Regions from separate parts of the Chryseobacterium sp. CBo1 genome, predicted to be linked through region 2. Evidence: riboswitches for the same ligand, from Rfam matches in the RefSeq annotation. Region 2 holds a riboswitch; the other holds the start of a gene.
The links. Region 2 has a riboswitch for cobalamin ahead of BA768_RS14390 (TonB-dependent receptor plug domain-containing protein). Riboswitches for the same ligand answer to the same signal wherever they lie in the genome.
Positions count from the first base shown of each region.

Region 1: it holds a riboswitch for cobalamin, as region 2 does, so the genes downstream of both, BA768_RS13125 (YncE family protein) here and BA768_RS14390 (TonB-dependent receptor plug domain-containing protein) in region 2, are expected to answer to the same signal.

Region 1 covers NZ_MAUH01000023.1:111,002-130,224, reverse strand. The annotation lists gene pheT (phenylalanine--tRNA ligase subunit beta) at 1-1,778, shown strand, start outside; gene BA768_RS13200 (META domain-containing protein) at 1,887-2,297, shown strand; gene BA768_RS13195 (hypothetical protein) at 2,358-2,597, opposite strand; gene BA768_RS13190 (3-hydroxybutyryl-CoA dehydrogenase) at 2,763-3,653, opposite strand; gene BA768_RS13185 (hypothetical protein) at 3,653-4,072, opposite strand; gene bla-A (CGA/CIA family class A beta-lactamase) at 4,103-4,981, opposite strand; gene BA768_RS13175 (LytR/AlgR family response regulator transcription factor) at 5,081-5,791, opposite strand; gene BA768_RS13170 (histidine kinase) at 5,769-6,539, opposite strand; gene BA768_RS13165 (hypothetical protein) at 6,559-6,930, opposite strand; gene BA768_RS13160 (alanine dehydrogenase) at 6,939-8,132, opposite strand; gene tsaE (tRNA (adenosine(37)-N6)-threonylcarbamoyltransferase complex ATPase subunit type 1 TsaE) at 8,202-8,609, opposite strand; gene BA768_RS13150 (transglycosylase domain-containing protein) at 8,677-9,267, opposite strand; gene BA768_RS13145 (hypothetical protein) at 9,275-9,892, opposite strand; gene dnaG (DNA primase) at 10,000-11,970, shown strand; gene clpP (ATP-dependent Clp endopeptidase proteolytic subunit ClpP) at 12,083-12,766, shown strand; gene BA768_RS13130 (T9SS type A sorting domain-containing protein) at 12,843-13,964, opposite strand; gene BA768_RS13125 (YncE family protein) at 13,972-15,243, opposite strand; cobalamin riboswitch at 15,347-15,535, opposite strand; gene tpiA (triose-phosphate isomerase) at 15,689-16,447, opposite strand; gene BA768_RS13115 (S9 family peptidase) at 16,700-18,826, opposite strand; gene BA768_RS13110 (TerB family tellurite resistance protein) at 18,850-19,200, opposite strand.
Region 2 covers NZ_MAUH01000029.1:1,243-14,501, forward strand. The annotation lists gene nadE (NAD(+) synthase) at 1-686, opposite strand, end outside; gene BA768_RS14340 (GNAT family N-acetyltransferase) at 696-1,229, opposite strand; gene BA768_RS14345 (gliding motility protein GldB) at 1,349-2,335, shown strand; gene gldC (gliding motility protein GldC) at 2,419-2,745, shown strand; gene BA768_RS14355 (cystathionine gamma-synthase) at 2,754-3,971, shown strand; gene BA768_RS14360 (GNAT family N-acetyltransferase) at 4,028-4,480, shown strand; gene BA768_RS14365 (DinB family protein) at 4,542-5,045, shown strand; gene BA768_RS14370 (transposase) at 5,252-5,599, shown strand; gene BA768_RS14375 (L-threonylcarbamoyladenylate synthase) at 5,664-6,212, shown strand; gene BA768_RS14380 (CCA tRNA nucleotidyltransferase) at 6,371-7,792, shown strand; gene BA768_RS14385 (YncE family protein) at 7,864-8,910, opposite strand; gene BA768_RS14390 (TonB-dependent receptor plug domain-containing protein) at 8,923-10,758, opposite strand; cobalamin riboswitch at 10,794-10,971, opposite strand; gene BA768_RS14395 (cytidine deaminase) at 11,343-11,825, opposite strand; gene namA (NADPH dehydrogenase NamA) at 11,932-12,984, shown strand; gene BA768_RS14405 (DUF2752 domain-containing protein) at 13,012-13,259, shown strand, end outside.

The DNA.
Region 1 (19,223 bases), on a different contig from region 2:
TAAACAACGAAGGTTCCCATGATTTTACTCTTGAAGTTGAAGATACAGAATTAACGCCAAGATATATCGGTGCCGTTATTGAAAACGTAAAAGTGGCAGATTCTCCATCTTGGTTAAAAAACAGATTAAAAGCCATCGGCTTGAGCCCGATCAACAATATTGTAGATATTACCAACTATATTCTTCACGGTTTCGGACAGCCGCTTCACGCTTTTGATGCCGATAAAATTGCCGATAAAAAAGTAAAAGTAGGAACCGTTGCAGAAGGTACAAAATTCACAACTTTAGATGGTGTTGAAAGAAAACTGAACGGTTCTGAAATAATCATTAAAGACGGTCAGGATAACCCAATGTGTATTGCCGGAGTTTTTGGTGGTGCGAATTCTGGAGTTTCTGACGAGACAAAAACGATCTTCCTGGAAAGCGCTTATTTTAATCCGGTTGCGGTAAGAAAAGGTGCAAAATTCCATGGTTTGAATACGGATGCTTCTTTCAGATTTGAAAGAGGGGTTGATCCGAATATTACAAGAACAGCCATTACTCATGCCATTAAGTTAATTGAAGAATTAGCAGAAGGAAAATTAGTAGGAGAGTTGTTGGAAGAATATCCTAAGAAAATCGAAGATAATTATGTGATCATCAGATTTTCAAAAATCGAACAGATTTTAGGAACAAAAATTCACAGAGAAAAAGTAAAAGAAATTTTAAAAGCACTTGAAATTCAGGTATTGAATGAAATTCAAAATGGCTTTGAAATCTCTGTTCCTGCTTACAGAGCTGATGTAACTAGAGAAATCGATGTTATTGAAGAGATTTTAAGAATCTACGGATACAACAAAATTGATGCTCCCCAAAAAATATCTTTTACCCCTGTAAAATTAAGCGCAAACGACCAGGATGAACTGGAAAATTTTTGGGCAAGAAATTTACAGAGTTTAGGTTTCAATGAAGTGATGAACAATTCATTAACTTCTGTAAAAGATGAAGCCGATGCTGTGAAATTATTAAACCCATTAAGCGGAGATTTGGCATTTATGAGAAAATCTTTGCTGGAAGGTCTTTTGCAGAATGCAGTGTACAATATCAACAGAAAAAACCAGGATATTAAGTTTTTCGAATTCGGAAAAATCTATCATAAAAGAGAAAAGTACGAAGAGAGAAAGCAGTTGGCAATTTTAGTTTCCGGAAGAAATGTTGCTGAAAACTGGTTGCAGCCAAAATCAGCGACCGACTTCTACAATCTGAAAGCTTATGTAAAAGTTTTGTTGGAAAGATTGGCGATCGATTATAAAGAAGTTGCTCTGGATGACGAAAGATTCTCTGATGCGATTGCTTATGAAGCTGAAGGTAAAACTTTGGTAAGAATAGGAAAAGTTGCTCCTCAGATGCTAAAAGATTTCGATGTAGACCAGGAGTGTTTCTATGCAGAAATCGAGCTTGAATTTGCTCAGGAATTGCGTTCTAAGAATGAACTGAAATTCAAAGATATTCCTAAATTCAACAAGATCAGAAGAGATTTGGCATTGTTGATTGATAAAAATATTACCTACCAGGAATTGTATCAGACCGCTAAAAAGAATAAATCTCCTTTCATTAAAAACATTAATCTTTTTGATGTTTACGAAGGGAAAAATCTTCCGGAAGGCAAAAAATCGTATGCAATGAGTTTTGAATTATTAAACGAAGAAAAAACGCTTGAGGAAAAAGAAATTTCTCAGGTAATGGATTCTTTAATTAAGTCTTTCCAGAAAGAATTCAATGCAGAATTGAGAGGATAAAAATATTCATTTCATATATACTAAAGACTATCTTTTAAGGTAGTCTTTTTATTTGTTCGGAGTTTTTATCAATAATTTCCGTAAATTTGAGCTAAATCAAAAAGTAACATGAAAAATATAGTTCTAGGAATATTCGCAATGGCGCTTGTAGCATCGTGCGGAACAATGAAAAATTCGTCAACATCGAAAGTGGGTAAAGCACAACCCTCGATTGCCAATACAAAATGGACTTTAGCGGATAACGTAAAAGGACAGACTCCTACATTGAATATTGAAGGATCAAAACTGAATGGTAATGCAGGTTGCAACAGATATTTCGGTTCTGTAGTGATGGAAACCGCTTCGGGAACTTTCACTCCGTCGCAGATGGGATCTACCAAAATGGCTTGCGAAAATATGAGCGTTGAGAAAAACTTTATGGATATGATTCAGAAAGCCAATAAATATGTAGTTTCTGGAACTACTTTAGAATTGTATCAGGATAATCTGTTGTTATTGAAATTCAATAAAACTGAATAAATAGAATAAAATAAAAAAGGAACTCGCAATGAGTTCCTTTCTTTTTATAAGTGAATTTTCTTATTCTTCCTCTTCTTCGTCGTACTTAGCCAACTCTTCGTCGCACCACTTGAAAGCTGCTTCCACTACTTTAGTAGCTTCGTCTGCCATTGTTTCTTCATCGTCACCTTCCAAATCATCAAGCCACTCAACTTCCTCTTCTTCAACGTTTAAGATGAATCTTGGATATTCTGTATGAACTACAAATAAATCTTCAGGAAATTCCGAATTGTCTGCTAATAAAAACTTTGGTAATTTCATTTTTTTAATGTTTTAACTTTAAATCAAAGATAATAAAATTATTGGTATTTGTTCTCTTTGAGGTATAATTTTGTTGAATTCAATTTTTTAAACTGAGCGAATGTCTCAAAACAATGAATAAAAATTTACTTTAAAATTCAGAGTTCAAATCACTGAGGATTTTTCTTATTTTGAAAACATTTTCGCTACTTTCTCGGCTTTTTTGCTCTCAGAATAATCGTAGAAACCTTCTCCCGATTTTACACCTAATTTTCCTGCCATTACCATGTTTACCAATAAAGGGTTTGGTGCATATTTAGGATTTTTGAAGCCGTCATACATAACGTTTAAGATCGCTAAACAAACATCCAAACCAATGAAGTCTGCCAGTTGAAGTGGTCCCATCGGATGAGCCATTCCTAATTTCATTACGGTATCGATTTCTTCAACACCTGCAACGCCATTATACAATGTTTCGATCGATTCATTGATCATCGGCATCAGAATTCTGTTGGCCACAAAACCAGGATAATCATTCACTTCTACCGGAACTTTTCCTAAAGTTTTGCTCATTTCATAAATCGAATCAAAAGTTTCTTTTGAAGTAGAGTAGCCTTTGATAATTTCTACCAATTTCATAATCGGCACAGGATTCATGAAGTGCATTCCGATTACTTTGTCGGCTCTTTTTGTCGCAGCAGCAATTTTTGTAATAGAAATTGAAGAAGTGTTGGTTGATAAAATGCAGTTTTCAGGGGCAAACTCATCCATCTGAGCGAAAATTTTCAGTTTCAGATCCTGATTTTCAGTCGCAGCTTCTACAACTAAATCAGCATTGGTTACCGCATTTTTCAGTTCCGTGAAGGTCGTAATATTTCCTAAGGTTTCAGCTTTTTGCTCTTCTGTAAGATTTCCTTTGGCAATTATTCTGTCAAGATTAGTGGTTATCGTTTTTAATCCTCTGTCTAAAGCGTCCTGAGATACATCAACTAAATTTACTTTAAAACCGCTTTGTGCGAAAGTGTGTGCAATACCATTTCCCATGGTTCCTGCTCCGATAACGACAATGTTTTTGATCATTTTACTTTTTCTTTTTTATATATAGTTAAATTATTAATCTGCTTAAGATTTTCTTTTTTTACAGGCTGAGAACTGAAGTTCACGATTCCGTCACTGTTTTGGTTTTTTGCATTATTCTGCGAATTTACTGCTGTTTCCAGACCTTTTAAGAACTTACTTTTTTGAGATTTCGAAAGTGCATCAATTCCGATAAACAGTTTAAATTCGCCTTCTCTTCCCAAACCTGACTGTCTGAAGATTTCAATCGCTTTTGTTTTGTTTTTGCTTTGAAAAGTTTCAACATAATTCATCACCGGAGCTGTGGAGGGCGGTCCGCAACAAATACTGTTGTAGCTTATTTCATAGAAGTTTTCACTTTTCTGGGCAAAGAAAAATGTACTTACAAAGACTGCGAAAACTAAAAATATTTTTTTCATTTTAATGGTTTTAAAATTAAGCTTAAAATTTTACTTATTAAAATAATCCCAAACGATCTTTGAAATGTCTGAAATCATCTTACAGTTTACAACCTCTGTTTCTGTAGAATTGTTTACAAATACAGCTATTGCATAATGTTTGCCATTCGGTAAGGTTACAATTCCCATATCGTTTTCTGCAACCGTTAAATCATTGTCGTATTTCCCGGAAGCTCCCGTTTTATGGACAATAGGAGTGTTTTTAGGAAGCTGTTCTACTAGTTTATTCATTCCGGTTTTTGTTCCGAGCATGATTTTCATTAAATAATCAGTTGATTTTTTTGAGAGAATTTTTCCGTCATAAAAACTTTTAAGGAGAGTTACAGCAGATTTTGTGGTGCTGTAATTTTTGTATTGATTTTTCCAGTCTTTGTGCATTTCATCTTCATTTACTTTGATCTGAAAGCCTTTTACACCTTTAGAATCCATAAATTTCTGAACAGTTTGTGTTCCACCGATCATTTTTAATAATTTGTCGCAGCCGTTATTATCACTTAATGCAACGGTGTAGTCGATAATTTCATCCAAAGTCAGTTCAATATCACCTGTAGGATATTTTTCTTTTATCGGTGACCAGGTTTTTGGTAATAATTCAGATTCTTTTAAAACAACTTTTTGATTTAAGGATAATTTTCCCTGATCAACAAGATCCAAGACCGCGCAAGCAATGTGAAACTTGAAAACACTTAAAGTCGGCAGTTTTTTATTGGCATTTTTATCATATTTAAATCCATCCTCAAATCCTAAAACAGAAACTCCTACGGTTGCTTTTTTATCTTTAATAATGGAGCTTATTTTCTGGTCTAAAAGAGATTGCTGGGCAAAAGTGAATGCCGAGATCAAAAGGAAAAGAAGACTTGTTTTTTTCATATTATTTTGTTTAAAATTGAATCTGAAAGTGATTTGCAATTTAAGACTTTTTAGAAATAAGCAGACGAAATTTTAATCTGAAATAAAAGAAAACAGTTTCTACTTTCCGAACATTTCCATCAAAGAATTTCTATATGTTTCACCAATATGAAGCTTTAGAAACTGATCAGAATCTGTAGAAATTGTGGTGATAATTTCGTTGGTAGATAAAACTTTTACCGATGATAAAGCAATGATCTCTTTTTTATTCACCTGTGCAAAATCCTTTGAAGGGAGCATCTCCAAAAGGGATTTGAAATTGAGATTTTTTAGAACGATCATTGTTCCGTCTTTCAGAATAATATCTTTGTCTCGACTGTCGATTTCCGAAGTTTTGATGTAAGCAATCTGCTCTGTGAAAATGGTAGATTTACCAATATTGGTATTCCATTCAATGAATTCCTTCTTTTGAGTACTGCTTAAAAGATCGGCTGCCTTTTCAAATGCCTGAATCAGCCTTTCTTTTTTGATCGGTTTTCTTACGTAATCCACAACATTGAGGTCAAAAGCTTCGGCTGCATATTCTTTATAAGCAGTGGTGAAAATGATTTTTTTCGATCCGGAAATCAGTTCTGCAACCTGTAAGCCGGTCATTCCTGGCATTTCGATGTCTAAAATACAGAGGTTACAATCAATGTTTTCAATTTCACTCAAAAAGATTTTAGGATCATTAAAAGCTCTTACAACTTCTACATTATCAATTTGTTCGCAGAGAAGTTTAAGATAGCTTATCGCTAACAATTCATCATCAAGAATAACGCATTTTATCATAGAATTCTCCTAAATTGATTGTTAATTCTGCCGTGAAGATACCGTTTTTTGAGTTTTTCTGAAGCGAATAAAAATTGGTATAAATCATTTTAAGCCTTTGATCTAAAGACTGGCTTCCGAATCCGCTGTTTTCTTTGGGCAAAACATTTTTCAGGGAAGCTTTATTGCTTACTTTCATGGAGAAAATTCCGCCTTCGAGCTCCATTTGTATAGAAATAAATGAATCCTGTGCTAAAAAATCGGTGTGTTTAAAAGCATTTTCAATTAGATCAACCGAAATAAGCGGTGCAAAAACTTTTTCCTCAAAAATAGAATCCGACTTGTCAATTTTAGATTTAATTCTGAAATCAAAAAGCGGGTTGATCTTTATCTTATTAATTTCTATAAGGCTTAAAGCAAACTGCAGCTCTTCTTTTGGGCTTACAAATTTGTTGTTGCTTTCGTACAAAATGTAATCCAGAACATTTGCCAATTTATCAAGCGACATATAGGTCTGATAAGCGTGTGACTGTACAGAATTGAGAATGTTTTTAAATAAATGCGGATTGAGCTTTGTACCGATATGCTCAAGCTGAACATCATTTAGTTTCTGCTCTATTAATTTGTTGGCTGCGTTTAGCTTTAGATTTCTGTTTTTTAAACGCTGATTTTGCCCGAAAAGATAAATACTTGCTGCAAGAAACAGGAAAATGGCAAAAACTCCGATGAAAATCAGATAATCCTGAACCAGATAGAGATTGCCTTCCATTTTAATTTAGAATTGAGACTTATTTAAGCTTTTTCAGATTATTCAGAACTGCTTTTTCCTCACACTTTTCAAATGTAACTTCATAAACAGGATTTTTTTCAGGATAGGTTATAACGTAATCCGGACAAGGCTTTTTCTGAGCATGGCTACGGTCAAAATCTATTTTTCCTAAAGTAATGATGCTGTCTTTTAAGAATTTTTCGTTAATCTTTAAAGTTGTCATTTCAGCTTTAAACTGATCGGAATACGTAAAATCTTTTGAAAGTGTTTCTGCAATCACACGGCTGTTTGGTAAATAACCGCTGCAGCTAACACCTTTTTTATTAAGAACAAAAAATACAATAATCAATCCCGGAACAAGACCGATTAAAAAGAATTTTATTTTTTTCATGAAGAAAATTAGAAAATTAAAAGATTGATGTCGTGATAGGTAAGTCCGAAACGGTCGCAGATCACTTTCTTGGTGTGTCTTCCTTTATACATATAAAGACTTTGCTTCATTTCGTTTTTACGGATCAGCATATTTTCAAAACCACCTTCTTCATCGTAATTCAAAATATAAGAAAGGAAGAAATTGGAGATTGCTTTCGTGGTTGTTCTTGGCATTTTCGAAGTAAGATTCGGTAATCCGCAGTGAATAACGCCGTGTTTGATGATATAAGGATCTTCCATTGTCGTCAGCTCAGAAGTTTCGATGGCTTTTCCGTTGTCGATCACAATGTCAATAATAACGCTGCCTTTTTTCATTTTCATGACCATATCTTCGGTTACGATCGGCTGCATATTGAGTCTTGGCAAAGCTCCGATAACGACATCGGCTCTTCTTAAGCTTTTACTTAATTCTTTAGGATCGATAATCGATGTCGGAACACGGCTGTCAACCAATGTGTGAAGCCTTCTAAGTTTTGAAAGTGAATTATCAAAAACCTTTACACTCGCTCCCAAACCGATTGCGGCCTTTGTGGCAAATTCACCAACGATTCCTGCTCCTAAAACGACAACTTCGGTAGGTCTTACACCTGTAATTCCGCCCAGCATTAAGCCATTTGAAAGGGCTAATAATTCTGATGCATATAAAATAGAAACGGATCCTGCAATTTCGCCAATCAGTCTTACCAATGCCAATTGTTTGTATTCGTCAGCAATAAATTCGAAAGCAATTGCATTGACTTTTTTCTCTGCTAATTTTAAGAAATAATCTTTGTCTCTTAAATTGATCTGAAGGGCAGAAACCAGATACGTATTGGGTTTAAAATAATCTATTTCCTCTTCTGTAGGAGGATTTACTTTTAAAACCAGATCCTGAGAAAAAGCTTCTTTTGCATCCTGCGTAATTCTTGCACCTGATTCTGAATACTGTAAATCTGTGAAAAATGAGCCCTGTCCTGCACCGGATTCGATGATAATTTCGTGGCCGTGCTCTACTAAAACCTGCACCGCATCTGGTGTAATACATGCTCTTCTTTCGTTGAGGCAAGTCTCTTTAGGAATTCCTATACTGAATTGTTTCCCTTTTTTTATAACTTCCAACTTTTCCTCCTTTGGCATTAATTCTTCCTCGGAAAAAGGAGTAAAAATATTTGTCGTACTCATTTTTGATACAATTATGGCTTACAGAAAATTATTTTGTACAATCGATTTCTTTAAGCAAAGATATACTATTTATTCGAATGTGATTTCTCTGCTTTCACCTGTACTATTGATGCTCATTGAATGGTATTCTAAACCGTAAAGCTCGTCTTCATACACTTCCGGCCATTCTATGATGCACAGAAATGAATTGTCGAGATATTCTTCGATACCAATATCGTACACTTCATCAATATTTTTTAGACGATATAAATCAAAATGATAAATTTTTCCTTTGGGTGATTTGTATTCGTTTACAATAGAGTAAGTAGGGGAGTTCACTTCATCTTCACTGCCAAGATTTTTCAATAAAAACTGAGTGAAAGTAGTTTTACCAGCCCCTAAATTTCCTTTTAATAAAAGAATATTGTGTTTCAGTTCGGGTAAAATTGAGTTTACGACATTTTGCCAGTCGCTGATGTTTTTAATTTCGAAATACATGAAATTTATTTAAGACTACAAAATTAATAAAACCTTTTAGCTATAAATAAATTTTAAAACAGAATTATTAATTGTTTGAGTTTTTTAAATACAGCTGATATAACTGTTCAGTTCTTTTCTTGGCATTTTCAGGATTTCTATTTCGGTTATTTTTTAAAGGTTTTTCATATAATGCGAAAACTTCTGCAACTTCAATAGGTTTTAAATTTTCAACTGGTTTATTGAATAAAGATTTTGAAACACTGTCAATTCCCTCTCTATTTTCTAAAAAATCAAAACTGCTTAAATTAAAGTTTAAACATTCATTTTGGCTAAAATTATGTTCTATATATCGTGTCACAAGGATGTAATCAAGTGCAGATAGATTTTTGATATTTAATTGAGGCATAATTTTATGCGTCATTTGATAACAAGGGCAATCTTTTTGAGAATAGGAATTAAGAAGAAAGTTCCACGAATTTTTTGATAACGAATTTTTGTAAATAGTATTGTAAAAGCTGGTTATGTTTTGCGGAAGACTTTTATTAGTTTTTAAATTATTAGTTATCATTCTTTTTGCATCTATATTTAAGATATAATTTCCGCCAAATCCTAGATATAAAATAAACAGAGAAATTAATGTAAGAAACAGAAAAAATATTCTTTTGAGATATTTCATTATTAAATTATTTTACTTCAATAAACACATCTCCTTCCGCAAGATTTGCCTTTACACTGCTGTTTCCACAAGCTTCCCAAACCATTGGATTTGTATCTGAAATAGGATAGCTTTGAAGTATGTTCTGCTTCTTAATTATATTTTGAAGTGAAAAAGTATCATCAAAATAAATTAAAAAATCTCCTGTTTCCTGAGGAATGAGTTTAACTTCATATCGAAAAAGTTTTGATCCCGTATCTTCTGTTGCAGAGTTATACAGCATAGAGTTAGGGCAGTTTACATAATTATCGATCTGAAAATCTTTTGATATAATTTTAAATTTATCGAGCGAATATTTTAAATTATAAGCACTCTGATTTTTTAATAACTTAGAAGCAGAAATCATGAAAAGTGGATTTCCTTCCATTTTCACCGAATCTTTTGAAACCACATTAAATCCTTTTACAGAAACACGACCGTAAATGGTAATGGTATCATTTACATGATATACTTTCGAATTATCTAAACTGATTTTTATTTTATTCGGTACTACTTCAATATCTTCCTCATGAAAGCCTGAACAATCTGTAGACATCAAAAGGTGAAGACTCAAAATAAAAACTAAAACAGAATAAATTTTCTTCATTTATTTTTTTTGCTAAAAATACACTAAAAAACAATGACTTAAACTGAAATTTTTGCAATTAGATGTAAATTAGCTTGAGCTCAAAATCATTTCATTATTTTTGCAGTATGATTTCCAAACAGACGATCGATAAAATATTTTCAACAATCCGCGTAGAAGAGATTGTTGGTGAATATGTGCAGCTGAAAAGAGCGGGATCAAATTTTAAAGGTTTGAGTCCGTTTCATGAAGAAAAGTCGCCGAGTTTTGTAGTTTCTCCAAGTAAGCAGATTTGGAAAGATTTTTCAACCGGAAAAGGAGGTACAGCGATTTCTTTTTTAATGGAAATCGAAAATTTCACCTATCCTGAGGCACTTCGCCACGCTGCCAAAAAATACGGAATCGAAATTGAAGAAGACCAGCGTGAATTTTCAGAGGAAGCAAAAAATGCCCAATCTGAAAGAGATTTGCTTTATAAAATTCATGAAGTAGCGAACGATTTTTTTCAGAATATTCTTTGGGAAAACGAAGAGGGTAGAGCAATCGGACTTTCGTATTTCAGAGAGCGTGAACTGAAAGATGATATCATCAGAAAGTTCCAGCTTGGTTTTTCGCCCGAAAAGAAAAATGCTTTTACAGAATTTGCGATTGAAAAAGGTTATACCAAAGAAGTTTTAGAGAAATCTGGACTTTCTATTTTTCCTGAAAATGCTCCGAATGGAATCGACCGTTTCCGTGAAAGAGTTATGTTCCCGATTCACAGTTTTTCGGGAAGGGTTTTAGGTTTTGGCGCAAGAATTCTTAAGAATAATATTAAAACTGCCAAATATCTCAACTCACCTGAAACCGAGATTTATCATAAATCGAATGTTCTTTATGGCTTAAATCAAAGCAAACAGGCAATTTCAAGAAAAAATGTCTGTCTTTTGGTGGAAGGTTATATGGATGTAATTTCACTTCATATGTCCGGAATTGAGAATGTTGTCGCAAGTTCGGGAACTTCTTTAACGACGGAACAAATTAAACTTATAAAAAGGCTTACGGAAAATGTAACGATTCTTTTTGATGGTGATAATGCAGGAATAAAAGCGAGTTTCAGAAGTATCGATATGCTTTTAACGGAAGGAATGAACATCAGAGTGCTGCTTTTTCCTGATGGTGACGATCCGGATTCTTTTGCCCGAAAACATCCGCAGGAATATGTGGAGAAATTCATCGAAAATCAGGCGATGGATTTTATTGATTTTAAAGCGGAAATTCTTTTAAAAGAAGTCGGAAATGACCCGATCAAGAAAGCTGAAGCAATCAGGGATATTGTAAAATCGGTTTCTTTTGTTCAGAATGCTTTGAAAAAGGAAGTTTATCTAAAAGAAGTTTCCACAAAATTCGGACTGTCGGAGCAGAGTTTATTTAATGAACTTGATATTCAGAAACAGATTACCCAAAATCAGACTCAGAAAGCTCAGGCAAAAGCGGAAGAAAAACCGATTCAGCTGAAAGTTTCCGATGAGCCTGTTTCAGAATTAGATTTAATTCTTTTTCCTGTAACAAAACTCGAAAATGATTTAATAAAACATATTCTGAATTATGGTGACATGATTCTTCATCGAACTACACCCGACAATCAAAAGTATGACATCACGGTGATTGAAGAGATTCTGCATCATTTCGAAGAAGATAACTATGAGTTTCAGGTTGAAATCAATAAAGAAATTGTAAGGCACATCAAAGAAGGGATTGACAATGAAGAGCTCCGCAAAGGAAGTTTCTTTTTTACCTTGATGGATGAAGAAATAAGCTCTGCAGCCGCCAATTCGATGAATATCTACAATGATCTTCAGGACTGGACGACCAGAAATATTGATGCACCCAATTATGGTGATAAAATGCCTGAACAGGTTGCCGGAGATATCCTGATTCACAAATTTAGATACGTTAATTTTCTGATTGCCAAATTCACAAAAGAACTTTCTGAAATTCCCGATCCGGAATTCTATTTTGCGGCGATAAAAAAAATACAGATGCTTTCTGAAGTTCGTGTAGAGCTTGCCAAAATTCTGGATTATTCTGCAATTACGGGTATTTACACTTACAAATAACTCTAACTTTTTAATTTTAAAAGCTTAAAATCGGACAAAAAGTCTTATAAATTTTTAGGAATAAAAGTTGTAATTTAGAGTTTAAATAAATTTTAAAAATACCAATAGAAATATGGACATTAAAAAAGAATTCAGAGATTTTTCTACAAAACATTTAGGAAACAACGGTTTGGTAACCGATCAGTATATGGGAATGTTCAACCCAACCAATCTTACACCTTACATCATGGAAGAAAGAAGATTGAACGTTGCACAGATGGACGTTTTCTCTCGTCTAATGATGGACAGAATTATTTTCTTAGGAACAGGGATTGATGATCAGGTTGCAAACATCGTTACTGCTCAGTTGCTATTCTTAGAAAGTGCTGATCCTTCGAAAGACATTCAGATCTACATCAATTCTCCAGGAGGAAGTGTTTATGCTGGTTTAGGAATTTACGATACCATGCAGATTATTAAGCCGGATGTTGCTACAATCTGTACCGGTATTGCCGCTTCAATGGGAGCTGTTTTATTGGTTGCAGGTGAAAAAGGGAAACGTTCTGCGCTGAAACACTCAAGAGTGATGATTCACCAACCTTCCGGTGGAGCTCAAGGTGTTGCTTCTGATATGGAAATCAATTTGAGAGAGATGTTGAAGCTTAAAAAAGAGCTTTACGATATCATTTCAGATCATTCGGGACAGACTTACGAGTGGGTTGAAAAAGCTTCAGACAGAGATTACTGGATGACTTCTACGGAAGCGAAAGAGTTTGGAATGGTAGATGAAGTTCTCCAAAGATCTAAAGAAAAATAGTTTTTCTTCGGTTTAAAAATAAGTTTCGGCGCGCCCTTTGGGCGCGCCGAAACTGTTTAATGATGATTCTTTAGAATTATTTTTTGATAATTTTATGAGTTGTTGTTGATTTGTCGGTTTTAATTTCAACCCAATAAACTCCTTTCTGTAAATTCTGAATATTGATTTTTTTATTCTGGGTATTCATTACTTTTTGCCCGGAAACCGAGTAGATGTTGATGTCTTTAATAGTATCCTTTGTTTCGATAACGATAAAGTTGCTTGCAGGATTCGGATAAATTTTAAATTTTTCCTTCACGACATCTGAAACGCTTAGTGTAACGTTTGCTTCCGTTGGGGTAAAAGGTCTTCTTGTTCCGAAGCTTAATCCGAACCAATCGTTATTATTTAAAATAACTGTGGAAAGATTGGTGTTGGTTTTCCAGTTGGATAAATTGCTTCCTTTATACAGTTTCCATGAATCTGTTCCGTTTGCTGTTCCTGAAAAAGAATTTAGAGATAGAGCTGAAACCTGATTTGCTATTGAAGTGTAATTAAATGAACTTGTTTGCGCATCAATGAGCTGTAAAGCCTGTTCAGCCGTGATCGTTCCGTTGTATTGAATTCCGAAAACAAAGGAATTGGCATTTCCGTTTGAATCATTAGTTCCAAAATCTACAACAACTAAACTTTTATTGGAACCTGAACCAATCCAGTTGGTGATCTGAGAAGAATTGTACCATAAAGAACTGTATGCTGGAATTGGCATTGCAGGAGCTTGAGCGGTAGGATTACTAAAACCGTAACTTGCTCCATACCATTTTCCGTCTGAAAGGGTTCCACTGTTCATCCATCCCACTGTTGACCAGCTGTTGGTATCATTTCCTACCCATAAACTCCACCAGTCAGGAGATGATTGTGCGGTGTGATCATTGAAGGTTACTTTGTCAAGAAATCCATTATTAAAAGTCAAATTATAATCAAACGCAGGTTCTGCATTTTTTATCATTTGAAGCATTTGTGGTCCGGTAGGATTTTGTCCGGGATTGAATCTTATACCCCATGCATAAGATCTGTCATCTGTTCCGTCTTTAAAATCTGCTACAAAGTAAGCAGTCTGAGAACCTGTTCCTACAAAAAACTTTACATCATTTGCGGTAAATTGTGCGAAACAAAATCCAACAATAAGAGTAAATATAAAACTTAATATTTTTGGCATTTTAATCTTATTTAATGATTAATTTTTCTGAGAAACTATTGTTTTTACCGGAGATTTTCACAACATAAACTCCTTTAGAAAGTGCAGTTACATCAATTCCGTTTTGAGTGTATTGAGTGTTGATAATCATTCTTCCGTTAACATCATAAACCTGAATATTTCCTGAATTTAAGCCTTGAACAAAGAATCTGTTACTTGTAGGATTTGGATATAATGATAATTTAGAAGCTTTTGTGTTTTCAACTGTTGAAAGTGAAGCACTATTGTAAGCAATAATTTGATTAGGTAAAGAAGTTACCGTGAAAGTATTTTGTAAAGTACCCTGCAAATTGTAGGCATAAATTTTCCCGGGAGCAATATATCCGGAAGGATCTGCTGCGTAAATGGTATTATTCACAACATTAAATCCGTATGCGGTACCATAACTGTTTACGGTAATCGGCGTAACGGCTATTGGTTGAGTATTAATTGATGGCGAAGCAATCGGTGTTTTGTAGATAGAAGCTTCATTCATGTAGTAAATATTTGTTCCGTCGGTGTCCATATAAGATGGTTTTACCCCTACAGGAAATGTTGTGCTTGAAGCGGTACTTTGAGTGTTTGTGTTATATACCGTAAGTGTTCCGAAAGATGAAGCAGAATAAGGATCTCCCGAACTCATAATGTACAGTAAATTATCTTTTTCAAAAATACTGTTCGGTGAGTCTCCTACATTTACCTGTGATTCTACACTATTGGTTGTAGTGTTGATGACATCCATAAACTGGTTGAGTCCGTAACCTCCTTTCAGTAAAACATATAATTTGTTGTTTTTGCTGAAGATTTTTTCAGGACCATTTCCTACAGGAATATTGGCTTCGTGAGCGTACGTATTCAGGTCATAAACCGCCACATAGTTTGCCATGTTGTTGTTTCCCCAATTGGTAACATAAAATTTATTTCCGCTGAATGCGATGTATCTTGGATTGGCAACATTTGTTGAAATCGTAGTAATCAAAGAAAAATCAGATTTGTTGATGACTTTGATCGTATTGGAAATATTGAGAACCACAAAAATCTTATCGCCAAAAATTTTAATGTCCTGCGCCGTATCGCCTAACGTTGCATTATTATTTTTAAGCTTAAAATAGTTGTTGGTAACAACCGACTGATTGTTGATGAACGAAATTTCAGCAGTATTGCTTCCTGCTCCGCCCTCGTTAAGAACAAGAATTCCTTCAGTTTGTGCATTGGCAAAAAAGACTACAAATGCAAGAATAAGAAAATAGATTTTCTTCATGATATAATTTAAATTAAAGTTTTATTCCCGAAACTTCACTGCAGGACAAAACATTCATGAAAAAAATATCCGAAGATTTGATCTCATAAACTTTTATTCCCGAAAGTTGAAATTCATCTAAGGCAGGTCTCCTGGCTTGCATCTTATTATAACCTTCCCAAACCTGAGTTCAGTGGTGTCTTTATAATAATTTGATTAGCTTACAGTTGCGGGTACAGCTCAAGAATTATGTTACTTCACTTGATTCCCTATTAATGAACGCTATGGTTCAACCTTAAACTTCTGCAAAGATATTATTTAAATTTTGATTGTTATTTTATTAATAATTCAATGATCTTTAAATTAATATAGATAATTGTTGTTTTTTGAATGTCTATTTTGATAAATAAATTAAAAAAGACATACCAAACGATATGTCTTTACTATTTTTAATATGAATTAAATCTTAATTGAAACCTTCAATAATTTTTGAGAAATCTTCCAGTTTCAAAGCAGCACCGCCGATAAGACCACCGTCAATATCCGGTTGAGAGAAAATTTCTTTTGCATTATCAGGTTTTACCGAACCTCCGTAAAGAATCGAAATTTCGTCAGCAACTTCTTTTCCGTATTTTTCAGCAATAATTCCTCTGATGTGTGCATGAATTTCCTGCGCCTGTTCCGGAGTTGCAGTTTCTCCCGTTCCGATTGCCCAAACCGGTTCGTAGGCGATTACCACTTTCTTGATTTCTTCAGCAGAAAGGGTAAAAAGGGCTTTTTCAGTCTGAGTTTTTACTACGTCAAAATGTTGTCCGGCTTTTCTTTGCTCTAAAGTTTCACCGTTACAGTAAACAGGAATTAGACCTTTATCTAAAGCCAGTTTTACTTTTTTGTTGCAGCTTTCGTCGGTTTCTCCGTGGTATTGTCTTCTTTCAGAATGACCGATTAAAGATCCTGTTGCATCGATCGATTCAAGCATATCTGCAGAAAGTTCACCAGTGTAAGCTCCGCTTTCAAATTCGCTCATATCCTGAGAAAAAACTCCGATTTCGTCTTTCTCAAAAATATCTTTAGCCATCATTAAATACAGTGAAGGCGGTGCGATCCAGACTTCGCAATTGGCAGTGTTGCTGTTTTTATAGCTTAGTAATTGAATCATTAATTGCTGAGCATCAATTACATTTTTGTTCATTTTCCAGTTTCCTGCAACTATTTTTCTTCTCATAGTTTTATATTATCTTTTTGTTTCTTTTGTTTTTATTTAAACATTAAATTTTATTTAAACGCAATGCTCGCAAAGTTCTTTTTAGCTCCTTGAAAATATTTTTCGTTCACAAAGGCGTTTCACTCAGCTATGTTCGCAATTAGCCTTTGCTGAACGAAGTGCCTTTGCGAACGAAATAATGATTACTATCTAATTTACTTTGCGAACGTTGCGTTAAAAATAAGTCTTAATTGTAATTTTAACTCGTTTTTACTATTTATTAATTCCCTCCAGTTTAAACATGAAAGCATATTCCAAAGCAATATCTTTCAGGTAATCAAATCTTCCGGAAGCTCCACCATGACCATAATCCATATCTGTTTTTAAGAATAAAACATTCTTATCGGTTTTCAGATCTCTTAATTTGGCTACCCATTTTGCAGGCTCGAAATATTGTACCTGAGAATCATGCAAGCCTGTTGTTACCAATAAATTAGGATAGTTTTTTTTCTCAATATTTTCGTACGGAGAATACGATTTCATGTAATCGTATGCTTCTTTGTTATTAGGATTTCCCCATTCATCGTATTCGTTTGTTGTCAAAGGAATACTTTCATCCAACATTGTATTGATGACATCCACAAACGGAACCTGTGCAATTGCGCCATTCCAAAGTTCTGGTTTCATATTCACAACAGCTCCCATCAAAAGTCCTCCCGCACTTCCTCCTTGTGCGTACAAATGTTTTGGAGAAGTATATTTTTCTTTTACTAAATATTCTCCGGCTTCGATGAAATCGGTAAATGTGTTTTTCTTTTTCATCATTTTGCCGTCTTCATACCATTGTCTTCCCATTTCCTGACCCCCGCGAATGTGAGCAATTGCAAAGGCAAAACCACGGTTTAGAAGACTAAGCCTTGTACTGCTGAAAGTGGCATCCATCGAGTTTCCGTAAGAACCATAAGCATAAAGTAGGAGCGGGCTGTTTCCGTCTTTTTTATACCCTTTTTTATAAACGATGGAAATTGGAATTTTTGTGCCGTCTTTTGCTGTTGCAAAAAGCCTTTCGGTTACATAATTGTCTTTATTGTAGCCGCCTAAAATTTCTTGTTGCTTTAGTAAAGTTCTTTTTCCTGTTTTTAAATCCTGTTCAAATTGCGAACTTGGTGTAATCATCGAAGTATAACCAAATCTGAAATTATCGGTATTATATTCAGGGTTTCCTGAAGGGTATACGGTATATGCTGGTTCATCGAATTTCAGAAATTCCTTTTTATTGGTTTTTCTGTCAAAAATAACCAATTGAGAAAGCCCGTTTTGTCTTTCACTGAAGACCAGATAATTTTTAAACTCACTAATTCCTTCCATCAAAACATCTTTTCTGTGCGGAATAAAATCTTTCCAGTTTTCAACGCCTGTTTTATCCAAAGGAGTTTCCATTACCTTGAAATTCAGTGCGTCTTTGTTGGTTGTGATCAAAAACTTATCCTCCAAAGGCGTTACATCATACAAAACATCCTTCATTCTCGGCTGAAAAACTTTGAAAGCTGCTTTCGGTTCATCGGCGCTTAAATAAAGTGTTTCCGAAGAAGTTGTAGCGCCTGAATAAATCATGATGAACTTTTCGTTCTTAGATTTTCCTACGCCAATGTAATTGCTTTTATCTTTTTCTTCGTAAACCATTGCATCTTTCGACGGATCAGTACCTAAAGAATGTCTGAAAATTTTCTCCGTTAAAAGCGTTTCAGGATTTTTTCCGGTGTAGAAAATGGTTTTGTTGTCATTTGCCCAGGTTGCAGAACCCGTAGTGTTTTTAATTCCTAAATCGGTTGTTTTCCCCGTATTAAGGTCTTTTAAAAACAATTTATACTGTCTTCTTGAAACATCATCGACCCCGTAAATCATTTTAGAATTATCAGGACTGATGCTGAAACCCGATGCAGAGTAATATGCATGTCCTTCCGCAAGCTGATCTACATCAAGCAGTATTTCTTCAGGCGCATTGAGATTGCCCTTTTTTCTGCAATATTTGAAGTATTGTTTTCCGGTTTCAGTTCTCGTATAGTAATAATAGCCTTTTCTTAAAACAGGTACAGATTCGTCTTTTTCTTTAATTCTTGCCTTCATCTCCTTAAAGAGATTCTCTCTGAATGGCTCAGTATCTTTCATCATTCCTTCCCAGTAAGAGTTTTCAGATTTCAGATAATCTACAACCTGTGTAGAGTCTTTTCCTTTTTTAAAATAGTCGATCATCCAGTAATAAGGATCATTTACCTTATCACCGTGAATTTCACGAACATGTTGTTTTTTTTCGGCAACCGGAGCATTAAGATCCGGAAATATCTGAGACTGGAACATCGCTGTACTCATAACTAATAAGGAGAAATAAATTTTTTTCATTTTATATATTTGGTTTTTTAGTACTAATTTAAATTCCAAAGATTCTTCAGAAGCTTATAAAATGTATGTTCTTCATCGGTCACAATGTTATCTGCTTTGATAAGCGATTTTGCAAATTCAGCAAATTTTACACGTTCATCTTCCGTAGAATCGTCTAAAAAACAACGTGCATGGAATTCAAAATGATCTTTCCATTCTTCAGGCTGAAGCAATGCGATGGTTTCCAATTCGTTGTCCAAATTCATCTTAAAAGGAAATTCGTCAGCAAGATATTGCTGTACCAACATTCCTTCTTCGGGAGCAAATTCTCCGTCAACAGATGAAAGAATCATTAACAAGTGATACCCGGCAATAGGCTTATTTGATTTATGCATTTTTTTTAGATTTAAAATTCCAG
Region 2 (13,259 bases):
CCTTCATAATCTTCTGCGGTTTTTGTTCCGTATTCTTTCTGGATTTTCTCGAGTTCAGGATATGTAGCACCGATTTGTTGTTCGTCTGTTCTGTCTACATCCCAAAGTCCGTCTGTCGGAATTGCGTTTTTAATACTTTCAGGGAGATCCAAAACTCTTGCGATCTCGTAAACCTCAGTTTTATAAAGATCTGCGATCGGAGAAATGTCGACTCCGCCGTCGCCATATTTTGTATAGAAACCGATTCCGAAATCTTCTACTTTATTTCCCGTTCCGCAAACCAGAAGACCGTTGATTTGCCCGTAATAATATAAAGTCAGCATTCTGAGGCGTGATCTTGTATTGGCAAAAGCAAGTTTTTCATTCGGGAACTCATCATCTCTCACATCAAAAATATCATGTAAAGCCTCAAATGGCACATTAAGATCTACAGAGAATCCGTTAACATTTGTAAAATTATTTTTTAGAAAATGAATTTGTTCCTGTGCTCTTGAGATCTGATCTTTTTGTTGTCTGATCGGCATTTCGAGAACTAAAGTTTTCAAACCTGTCATAGCACAAAGCGTCGATACCACACCGGAATCAACACCACCCGAAACTCCAATGACATATCCTTTTACTCCTGCTTTTTGAGCATAATCTTTTAGCCAGCTTACAATATGATCTATTATTTGTTGTGTCTGCATTGTATATTTTTAATGTTTAAAATTTTCTTTTTTTAGCTCATACCAAAAACAAATTCCATCCGGCTCGGTAAATTCACCCTTATTTTCGAAACCGAGTTTTGTGAGAGTTTTATTGGAAGCGATATTTTCTGAATGCGCATTGGCATAAATTGCATCTGCGTTCAAATCATTAAAACCAAACTCAAGGGAAGCTTTTCCTGATTCAAAAGCATAACCTTTTCCCCATGTTTCCGGAAGAAATCGATAACCGAGATCATAAAAATTCTTATATCCGTTGATTTCTGCAATGTGCAGTTTTAAACCGCTCCAGCCAACAAGAAGTCCGCTTTCTTTTTCGATGGCAGCAAGTCTTCCAAAACCATTATCTTCATATTGCTGCATGATCATTTTCACCACTTCTTTCGACTCTTCAGCTTTTGTAAGTGGTGCTATTCCGATATATTTCATTACTTTAGGATCAGAATCAAGCAGAAAAAGACGTTCATAGTCCTCTTCCACAAACTTCCTTAGAATCAGTCTTTCGGTTTCAATATAGATATTCATGTGTGGTTTGTGTTTTTAAAGTTTTTAATATAACTTTCATAGCTACAAAAAAATCCTTTTTCAGTATAAGTTTATATTTATATCCTTATTTTTGTACACTTAAATTTCATGTAAAAATAATGAAGATTTTTAGAATTGCAGCACTTTCATGCTTTTTAGTTTTAAGTTTAAATTCTTGTAAAAAAGAAAAGGAAACAGATTGGAAAGTAGAAATAAAAAATCCGGCCGAAAAAGTAGAGCTTACCGATATTTCGAAAGAGTTTTATGATGTAAATGTTCCGTTAGAGCAGTTTAAGGCTAAATTTCCGTGGTTTCAGGGGACGGTTTCTGATGAAGATTTCGCAAAAAACAGAGTGAACCCGGATGAAGTGAAAATTTATAAAGAAGCAATTTCAAAAATTGATCACACGAAACTTAAAAAAGAACTCGAAGATCTGTTTACCCATATTAAATATTACTTTCCCAATTTTAAAACTCCAAAAGTATATTTGTTTTCATCTTCATTACAGATGGTTCAGGAACCACTTTTGTATGACGATAAAACCAATTTCCTTTTTATCGATATAAGCGGATTTATGGGAAACAATAATCCAAATTACAAAGGATTGGAAAGTTATTTTCAAAAATCGATGAACCCGAACAATATTGTTCCTAAAGTTTCTAAGCTTTTTGCTGAGCAGATTGTTCCTTTTTCTACAGATCATCAGAAATTTATTGATCTCTTGGTATACAACGGAAAAATGATGCTGTTGCAGGATGCTTTTCTACCGGAAACTCCGGATTACCTGAAAATGGATTACGATAAAAAGCAATACGATTGGGCGGTTGCAAACGAAGCCAATATTTATAATTATTTCGTTGAAAATAACTTGATTTTTGGAGACGATCACCGTTTGGTAGACCGTTTCATTAATCCGGGACCATTTTCAAAGTTTTATACTGAAATTGATAACGAATCTTCACCGATGGTTGGAGTTTTTACCGGATGGCAGATCTGCAAAGAATATTTTAAAAAGAATCCTGAAACCAAACTGACGGACTTCCTTAAAATGGACGCCACAGAAATTTTTAATAAAGCAGGATACAAACCGAAATTAGAAGAATAATAAAGCTGGATGTTTGATGATGGAAGCTGGAAGTTAGCCGAAGCTATTAAATATTGAGAATAAACAAAATAGAAAATAGAAAAATGAGAAAGACTCAGATAACGATAGATGTTGAGCTGGATGAAAATCATATCCCGGAAGTAATGACCTGGAATGCTCAGGATGGAGGAGTAGAAAAAGAAGAAACAAAAGCAGTAATGATCTCAGTGTGGGACGAAAAAGCAGCAGAAGCTTTAAGAATCGATCTTTGGACAAAAGATATGCCGGTAGATCAGATGAAAATGTTTATGCATCAGATTTTCGTGTCTATGGGAAATACGTATCAGCGTGCAACCGGCGAAGAAGATGTTGCCGAATGGATCGAACAGATGGCGGAAGAATTTGCGATTAAATCTGCAATAAAAATGTAAAATGCTGGATGCTGGAAGTTAGATGTTGGAAGTTTACAAAGACATCCAGCATCCATCATCCAGCTTCGAACCAAAAATATAAAACAATGAATTTCAATACAAAAGTGATACACGGCGGACAGCATCACGAATCTGCGACAGGTTCTGTAAACGTTCCGGTTTTTTTAACATCTACATTCGCACAAAAATCTCCGGGAGTACATTCCGGTTACGAATATTCAAGAGCTGCAAACCCTACAAGACAGGCTTTAGAAGACTCTTTGGCAAGCATCGAAAACGGAGCAAGAGGCTTAGCTTTCGGTTCTGGTTTGGCTGCGATCGACTGTGTTTTAAAACTATTAAATCCAGGTGATGAGGTTGTTTCAGTGGACGATTTATATGGTGGAACATACAGAATGTTTACCAGACTTTTTGAAAAATATCAGTTGAAATTTACGTTCGTGAATTTTGATGATGCTTCTAAAATTGCCGATGTCATTACAGATAAAACAAAATTAATCTGGGTGGAAACGCCAACGAATCCATTGATGAAATTGGTGGATATTAAGGCAGTCGTAGAAATTGCAAAAGGAAAGGATATTTTGGTGGCAGTAGACAATACATTTGCAACACCATATCTTCAAAGACCAATCGATTTGGGAGCGGATATTGTTATGCATTCTGCTACGAAATATTTGGGAGGTCACTCCGATGTTATTGCGGGAGCTTTGGTGGCAAAAGATGCTGAGTTAGGAGAAAAACTTCATTTCATTCAGTTTGCAAGCGGTGGAATTTTAGGATCTCACGATTCTTATCTGGTGTTGAGAGGTATTAAAACTTTGGCTTTAAGAGTTCAGAGACATTCAGAAAACGGAATGGCCGTGGCAAAATATCTTGAATCTCATCCTGCGGTTGCTCAGGTAATTTACCCTGGATTGGAATCTCACCCGCAATATGAACTGGCAAAATCTCAGATGAAAGATTTTGGAGGAATGGTTTCTTTCACGTTTAAATCAGGTAAAAAAGAGGATGCAATTAAGTTTTTAGAGAAAGTAAGAGTATTTACTTTAGCGGAATCTTTGGGTGGAGTAGAGTCTTTGGCCAATCATCCTGCTTTGATGACTCACGCTTCAATTCCTGCTGAGAAGCGTGCAGAATTAGGAATTACAGATGACCTTGTTCGTCTAAGTGTTGGAATCGAGGATGCAGAAGATTTAATAGCAGATTTGGAAAAAGCTTTTTCCTAATAATAAATTTAAGCATCCGTTTTTATAGCGGATGTTTATTTTTTAATTTAGCCTTAATGAAAAATACAAGAAAAGTAACAATTGAAGATTTAAATCAATTATCTGAATTATTTGACCAATACAGAATTTTTTACCATAAAGATTCCGATATTCCTGCAGCTGAACAATTTTTGAAAGAGAGAATAGAAAACAAAGATTCTGAAATTTTTGTGGCTGAAAAGGATGATGAATTAGTTGGTTTCGTTCAGTTATATCCGTTATTTTCTTCAACAAGAATGAAGCGTTACTGGTTGCTGAATGATTTATTTGTGAATGATAATTTTCGCGGAAAAGGTTTTTCAAAAGAATTAATTGAAGAAGCTAAAGAATTGGCAAAATCTACCGATGCTTGTGGAGTTCTTCTTGAAACCGGGAAATCCAATGATATTGGAAATAAGCTGTATCCTAGTTGTGGATTCGAAATTTATGATGAAGTAAATTTCTATGAGTGGACGAATAAAATTCAGTGAAATGTCAATCGTCAATTGTGAATTTTCTCACAATTATAATTTATAACTTATAACTAAAAACATGACTGATTTTCAAAAATACATCCAAAGATATTTAGATTTAATTCCATCAGAAAAATGGTTGGAAGAGCTGAAAAAATCTGAAGAAAAAACGGTTCAGATTTATTCTAATCTTACTGAAGAACAGTCTCTTTTTGCTTATGCGGAAGCAAAATGGACTTTGAAAGAATTGCTTTTGCATTTGTCTGATACCGAAAGGGTTTTTCAATACAGAATTTTGGCGATTGCAAGAGGAGAAGAAAAGAATTTGCCGGGTTTTGATGAAGAAAATTACGCAAAAAACTCTTTTGCCAATGAAAGAAGTTTAGAATCTTTATTAGAGGAATATCAATCAATTAGAAAATCTTCTCAAATTTTATTGGAAACTGTAAATTCTTCAGCTTTAAAAAATATTGGAATAGCCAACGGAAATCAAATCTCGCCCGAAACGATTGGAAAATTAATTGTTGGTCACAATATTCATCATTTGAATGTGATTGAAGAAAGATATTTACCGAATTTGTAATGTGATCAAATAAATATAAATTATTTTATCAATAGGAACGGGCTTTAGCCCGTTTTTTTATTAAAGTATTCAATTGGCTTTAGCCAAACCTAAAAAGAAATTTATATTTTTGACAAAACAACACAAATGTCTTTCATTAAGATTTATATTCATATCGTTTCTCAACGAGAAATAGAATACCTTTTCTAAATACTTCAGAATTAAGAATCAAAACTTGGAAACATATCAAAGAAAATGCTGTTGAAAAAGAAATTTATTTGGATATGGTCAATGGCTACACGGATCATTGTCACTGCTTAATTTCTTTAGGATCAAACCAAAATATTGAAAAGATTGTTCAATTATTAAAAGGAGAATCTTTTTATTGGATTAACAAAAATCAGCTAACAAAAGAAAAATTTGCTTGGCAAGATGAATATTTTGCAGTTTCGGTTTCTGAATCTATGGTTGAATCGGTGCGGAATTATATTAAAAATCAGGAAATTCATCATAAAAAGAAATCATTCACGGAAGAATATCAAGAATTTATTGATAAATATAATTTTAAAATGTAAGCTTTGGCTAAAGCCAAATGAATGCTTAATTTTGAAGGCGGGCTAAAGCCCGCCCCTATTGAATATGGAAAATATCATACAAATACTAAAATCCGGCGGAACAATACTTTACCCAACAGACACAATTTGGGGAATAGGTTGTGACGCAACAAACATAGACGCCATCAATAAAATTTTCGAGATCAAGAAACGCGAAAAAAACAAATCCATGATTATTTTGGTGGAAAATGAGAAACGATTACAGGATTTGGTTGACGTTCCGGAAATGGCTTGGGAAATAATCGATTTAAGCGAAAAACCGGTAACGATTGTTTATGAAAACCCGAGAGGCTTACCGAAAGAATTATTGGCAGATGACGGAAGTATAGGAATTCGTCTGGTGAAAAATGATTTTTGTAAAAAACTAATTACCAAATTGAATAAGCCTTTGGTTTCAACTTCCGCTAATTTCAGTGGCGAAAAAAGTCCCTTGAAATTTTCAAATATTTCTCAGGAAATGATTGATTTAGTGGATTATGCAGTGGAAGAAAACAGGGAAGTGGTTTCAAAATATTCTGGTTCTTCAGTCATTAAAATTTGGAGTGATAACAGAATAAAAGTTCTTCGAGAATAAAAGAAAAGATTTTAATTATCTTTGCAAACTATTCAACCATTAAGAAGTCGGAAATTTAATTTTAAACTTAAAAAATCTGATTTCTTAATGGTTTTACGTTAGTTATGCTTGAATTTACATCATGCATCTGACATCCAACATCTAATAATTAAAAAGAAATGTTCATTAATTTAAATCAAAATAAAAATCTAAAACTTTTCAAAATAATTTCTGAAGTAGCAGCCGGAAATAATCAGTCTGTGTACATTGTGGGCGGTTATGTTCGGGATTTGCTGATGAAAAGAAAAGCTTCTACGGATATTGATTTTGTGACTGAACAAAGCGGAATCGAACTTGCACAAAACGTAGGAAAAGAAATCGATCCCAAAATGAAGGTTTCGGTTTTTAAAACATACGGAACAGCCATGATCAGATACAAAGATCTTGAGCTGGAATTTGTGGGTGCTAGAAAAGAAAGTTATACAGAAGACAGCCGCAAACCGGAAGTGGAAGGAGGAACGATTGAAGATGACCAAAAAAGAAGAGATTTTACCATCAATGCAATGGCGATTTCTTTAAATAAAGACAATTTCGGAGAATTAATCGATCCTTTCAACGGAATTGATGATCTGGAAAAAGGAATTTTGAGAACACCTTTAGAACCGGCACAAACCTATTCCGACGATCCGTTGAGAATGATGAGAGCGGTTCGCTTTGCATCGACTTTAAATTTTAAGATTGAAGACAATTCATTGGAGGCGATTAAACAGGAATCCGAAAGAATCAAGATTGTTTCAATGGAAAGAATTATGGTTGAATTTAATAAAATCATGCTTTCTCAAAAACCCTCAATAGGTTTGAAATTAATGGAACAGACAGGATTGATGAAATTAATTATTCCTGAATTAATCGATCTGAAAGGTGTAGAAGAAGTAGAAGGACAAACGCATAAAGATAATTTTTACCATACTTTGGAAGTGGTGGATAATATTTCTGAAAATACTGATAATCTTTGGCTTCGCTGGTCTGCATTGCTTCACGACATCGGAAAAGCTCCGACAAAAAAATTCGTGGAAGGAACAGGCTGGACTTTCCATGGACATGAGTTTTTAGGTTCAAAAATGGTAAAGACATTGTTTCAAAGGTTGAAATTGCCATTGGGGTCGGATATGAAGTATGTTCAGAAAATGGTGAAGCTTTCTTCCCGCCCAATTGCTCTGATTACCGATGATGCTTCGGATTCTGCATTGAGAAGACTGCTTTTTGATGCCGGAGAAGATATGGAAGACCTGTTCACTCTTTGTAAAGCCGATATTACTACCAAAAACTCAAGGAAACAGGAGAAATTCAAGAAGAATTTCGAATATGTTGCGGTGAAAATAAAAGAAGTTGAAGAAAAAGACCAGGTAAGAAATTTTCAGCCGCCGATTTCAGGGGAAGAAATTATGCAGATGTTTAATTTAAAGCCGGGCAGAGAAATAGGAATTTTAAAGGAAAAAGTAAAAGAAGCTATTCTTGAAGGTGAGATTGGAAATGACAGTGAAGAAGCTAAAAAATTTGTGATCGCGGAAGCAGAAAAATTAGGTTTGACTTTAGCTTAAAACAAAATACATAACAAAAAATGCGGTTTCTTTTGAAACCGCATTTTTATTTTGGATAAAAAATTCTGAGATTAATAATTTTTATAAACCGAAGTCGCTCCTATCCCGGCTGTAAACTTGCTGATTACTGTTCCTGCGGTTGTATAAACTGTGATTTCGCTTGGTGCAGTAAACTTCTTCACATCAGATACAAAAATCCTTCCTTCAATAACGCTAAATCCGTAAACCGCAAAGTTGGGATCGGTTTCAGCCGTAGTGAAAAGAGGACTAGGAACAGTAGTGGAGTTCATATCCATTGAGTAGATTTTGTTTAAAGAGCTGAAATAATATCTTCCGCCGTCAACTTGTATATTTCTACCATTTGCGATACCTGTAAGCGTAGTCGTTTTTGTAATAGTTCCTGCAGGTGAAATTTGATAGATGTAAGAATCTGTAGCAGTTCCTGCAATTGTATAAACACTTCCGTTGGAAGAGATTGTTTTGCTGATATCCCCGTTAGGAACTGTAATAACCGTTCCGTCAATTGTGTTGCTTGTGGTATTGATTTTAGTAATAGTGTTACCAAATCCGTAAGAAGCATTTTGTACAAAGATTGTTCCACCGGCTTCCACAACATTTTCTACAGTGCTTGTTGATGCAAAATCAATTTTCTTTACGAAAGAATTATCAGATAATTTATAGACACCTACATATTTAGCACCTCCGTACTGATCGTTAGAAATATAAAGATTTCCGTTTGCTACAGCCATATAACGAGGATTGTTAATCTGCGCTGTAATTTCTCCCGTTTTTTTGAACGTTACTCGGTCTACAATTGTAATTTTATTTGAGTTGTTCAATAAAAGATAAGCTTTATCTCCATTGATAACCATTGTCTGAAGAACGTCTCCTAAATTTTCGTTATTTTTTACTTTATAGATTTCATTTTGCATCAGACTCAAATCTTTTGTAACAAAAGTAACATCTGCATTTGGTGTTTGAAATTTACCTTCATTGGTAATAAATAGTCCGTTGTTATACGTTATTTCCGGAATGATTTCTTCGTAATCTGACGTACAAGAAACCGAAAATAGAAGGACGAATCCGAAAATAATCTGTAATAGTCTGTTTAATTTCATAATATGATAATGTTAAAAATTTATTGTTGCATTGATACTGTAATTTCTTTTCGGAAGCGGATAATATTCTACCGTTTCATAGACCGTATTTGTAATATTGTTCACTTTAAAACCTAAAGTATATTTTTTTAAAACTGTAGCAGATATTCCCGCATTCATTACAAAATAAGGATAAATCGCATATTTTCTGCTTTCATCAGACGTGGTGTAAGTCAATCCGTTAAACATTCCCTGTGCAAAAACTCTCAAAAATTTGTACTGATAATCTATATTCGAAGAGAATTTATGCAATGGCACATACATCAGCTGTTTTTGAGTTTCCAAATCTACGGATTTTGTATAAACATATCCTGCAATAAGCTTTACAGAATGATTTTGATTGAAAGATTTTTCATAACTAAGCTGAGACTCCAAACCGTAAGACTCTACTTTTTCGGTATTAAAAGCTGCCCAATAACCCATTGCTGTCGGAAGCCAACGAATCATATTATCAATTTTAATATAATATGGAGTAAGGCTTAGTTTAAATCCAAAAACGCTAAATTCCTGATTCAAATCCGCCTGAGCCGAAGTTTCTGGTTTTAAATCTAAATTTCCTCCAGGTTCCCAGTACAAATCATTAAATGACGGGAATCTGAAGTTTTTTGATAGATTTAAATTAACCTGATACCAATTATTGGCTTTCCATTTTCCTGAAAAAGAGTAGAGAAGAGGCGAACTGATGTCTTCTATGAAATTCTGCTTGATTCCAGCCTCAAAACGAAGATTTGATGTTGCGAAATATCTTAATAAACCTGCAGCCGAACCCACATTTCTACTGGCATCTCTAAGCTCTGAAGTTCCCAACCCTTCTGCCTGGTTTTGCTGGAATTCTCCAATGACGTTGATATTCAGTTTAGGGATAATAAAATAATTGAAATCATTTTTAAAAATGTAATTCTTATTAATTCCCCCACTCGTAAAAGGCGCATTATAAACTCCGAAATACTGGAAATTATCTTCCGTATAAGCTGCTTTTAAACTGTTTGAAAATTTAGATTTATCGATGTCCCACGAAACAAGACTTCTGAAAGTCTGCGCTTCATAGCTTGTCCTATTTCCATTCTCTTCAAGAATTCTGTAGTTCTGTGTTGCATCATAAAACTGACTTTGCCAGGAAATTGTCTGGTTTTTTGCAATTTTATAAGCTGCACCTATATTGAATGTCGTATTGTAAAACTTACCGTTTCGGTTGATGTATTTTTTTTCAGGAACTTCATAATCATTTTCACTGATCGAATAATTTCCGGAAGCTTTAAAACTGAATTTATCGTTGCTGTAAGAGGCTTTCAGAAAATTATTATAAGTTCCGAACGAAGCAACTTCAGAATTGAATAATCCTTTAAAACCTTGATTAAAGCTCAGGTCATTATTCAAATGAATGCTTCCTCCAATCGCTCCGCTTCCGTAAATCACACTTCCTCCTCCGGCTTTTATTTCTACCTGATCATATCCGAAAAGTGCAATGTTGTTGATGTCGCCCTGTCCTAAAAACTGAGAATTAATGTTGATTCCGTTCCACACAAAAGCAGTGTGTTGCGCTGTTGTTCCTCTGAAAGATGGCGAAGAAACTGCTCCACGACCGTTTTCTTTAATATAAACTGACGACTGAAAACGCAGAACCTCAGAAAGATTGGATGAGTTTTTTTGTATATCTGCAGGAGACAAAGTATTCAGCGAATGAAAAAGTTTTACTTTTTTCATCTGATTGTCGAAAACATATACCGTATCGATGGTTTTTTCCTGACCAAAATACAAGGCAAAACAGGAAGAAACAGAAACTAAAATGAACGTTTTTTTTAAAATCATAACCTATTTGCCTTTCCTCCGAAAGCAATCATTTTATTAATAATTAAAATTCTGGCAGGTCTCCTGACTTTCGCTTTTCTACACCTTCCCGCTTTGGCAGTGGTTTTTTGTAGGAATTTTATATGCGATTTACAGTTGCGGGGACAGTTTGGGATTTCCACCCAATTCCCTCTTCGTTCCAATCTCCTGGAAACCAAAATTTTTGCAAATATAGTTTTTTTGAAAAGAAAGATTAAATTTTAGAGCCTGTTTAAAAATTAATAATGAGGAATTTTATGATTGATTTTCGCAAAGGCGCAAAAGTTGTTTAATTATAATATGTTTTTAAGACGCAAGGATTTTATCTTCGATAAAGTTAATCATCAGCATTATAAAAGAAAATCTTTGATTTTCTCTTTGCGCCTTAAAAACAGAGAACTTTTATCGAATCTTGCGTCTTTGCGTTTTTCTAAAACTTAAATAGGTTCATATTAAATTTAAAAATAAAATCTAAAATTCTCTATTTAAATTAAATTTTTTTAAAGCAAAATAATATGAAAATATTTTCAATCATCTGTTGTAATCGAGAAATCTGTGGTAAACTTCTACAAAAACGTCCCATCAAAATAAAACGGAAGCAAATCTTTAATCGAGCTCACTTTAATTACTTCATCATTTAAATTGGAGAAATACAATTCAATATTTTCATTTTGCTTTGTTTCGTATTCAATAATGCTTTGGCGACAAGCTCCACAAGGTGGAATCGGAGGATTTTTCTCTGAAAATTCTTTAGGTCCGCCTACCACAAAAATCTTTTTTATTTTTTCGTGAGGAAAATTGGCACCGATCCAGAATAAAGCAGTTCTTTCAGCACAAAGTCCGGAAGGAAAAGCGGCGTTTTCCTGATTGTTTCCTGTGAAAATTTCACCATTTTGTAAAAGAACGGCACATCCTACAAAAAAACTAGAATAAGGCGCATAAGCACTTTCTCTTGCCAGAATTGCTTTTTCAAAAAGGCTGTTTTCAACTTCATTAAGTTCATTCCTGCCTTTGAAATGTTCGTAATTGATCTTTATATCTTTTTTCATTTTTTCTGCGTAAAAAAGGGCATAAAAGTAAACTATTTTGGTGAAGCTGGCAATATCTTTGTTACGATAGTAAATTGTAATTTTAAACTTTAAAAAAATAAACTCAATGTTATATTCACCAATAAAATTCAGAAATGTAGAGCTGAAAAACCGTTGGGTAATGTCACCGATGTGTATGTACTCCTGCGAAAATGGTTTAGCCAATGATTTTCACTTTGTTCATTACGGAAGCCGTGCTCAAGGCGGAACCGGGCTTCTCATCGTAGAAGCAACGGGAGTAGAGCCCAAAGGAAGAATTACCAATCACTGCATGGGAATCTGGAATGACGAACAGGCAGAAAAACTGCAGAAAATTGTTGAATTTGTTCACCAGAATTCGGAAAGCAGAATAGGAATTCAATTGGCTCATGCAGGAAGAAAAGGGTCTACCTGGGAAAATAAACAAATATCTTTGGAAGAAGGCTGGGAAACTTTAGCGCCGAGCCCTATTCCTTATCATCCTTCCGAAAGAATTCCACATGAACTGACGGTAGAAGAAATTAGAGAACAGGTTCAGAATTTTAAGAATGCTGCAAGAAGAGCGGTAAAAGCAGGTTTTGATGTGATTGAAATTCATGCAGCTCATGGTTATCTCGTGCATCAGTTTTTGTCACCACTTTCCAATGTAAGAACAGACGAATACGGTGGAAGTTTTGAGAATAGAATTAAATTTTTAATTGAAATCGTAGATGCGGTAAATGAAGAACTGAACGAGAATGTTGCTTTATTTGTAAGAATTTCCGGAACGGAATATGCCGAAAACGGTTGGGATATTAATGAAAGTGTAGAACTTGCAAAAATTTTGAAAAATCATCAAGTTGATTTGGTAGATGTTTCCAGTGGCGGAAATATTCACGGAGCAAAGATTTCTGTTTTTGATGGTTATCAGGTTCCTTTCTCATCTGCAGTAAAAAATCAGGCGAACGTAAAAACAGGAGCTGTCGGTTTAATAAAAAGTAATAATCAGGCAGAAGAAATTTTACAGAATGGTGAAGCTGATCTGATATTTGTAGCAAGAGAAATTTTAAGAAATCCTTATCTGGCGGTACAGGGATCATTTGAGATGAACGAGGAATGTTTTTTTCCACATCAGTACCTGAGAGCGAAAATTTCTTCTTAATTTTAGGCTGATTTAAAAAAAGCAACAATGCAGATAGAAGATTTCATGCTTCCTTGTCCCAGTAAAAAGTTTTTGGGAATAGAATGTTTCGGCTGCGGAACCCAGAGAGCTATCGTTCTGGTATTTGAAGGGAAATTCGCTGAGGCTTTTCATATGTTCCCGGCGGTGTACACATTATTGCTGTTTTTTTGCTTTGTAGGACTCAATTTTATCGATAAAAAAAGAAATTATGGTCAGATTATGATTTTTTTAGCAATAATTAATTCACTGATTAT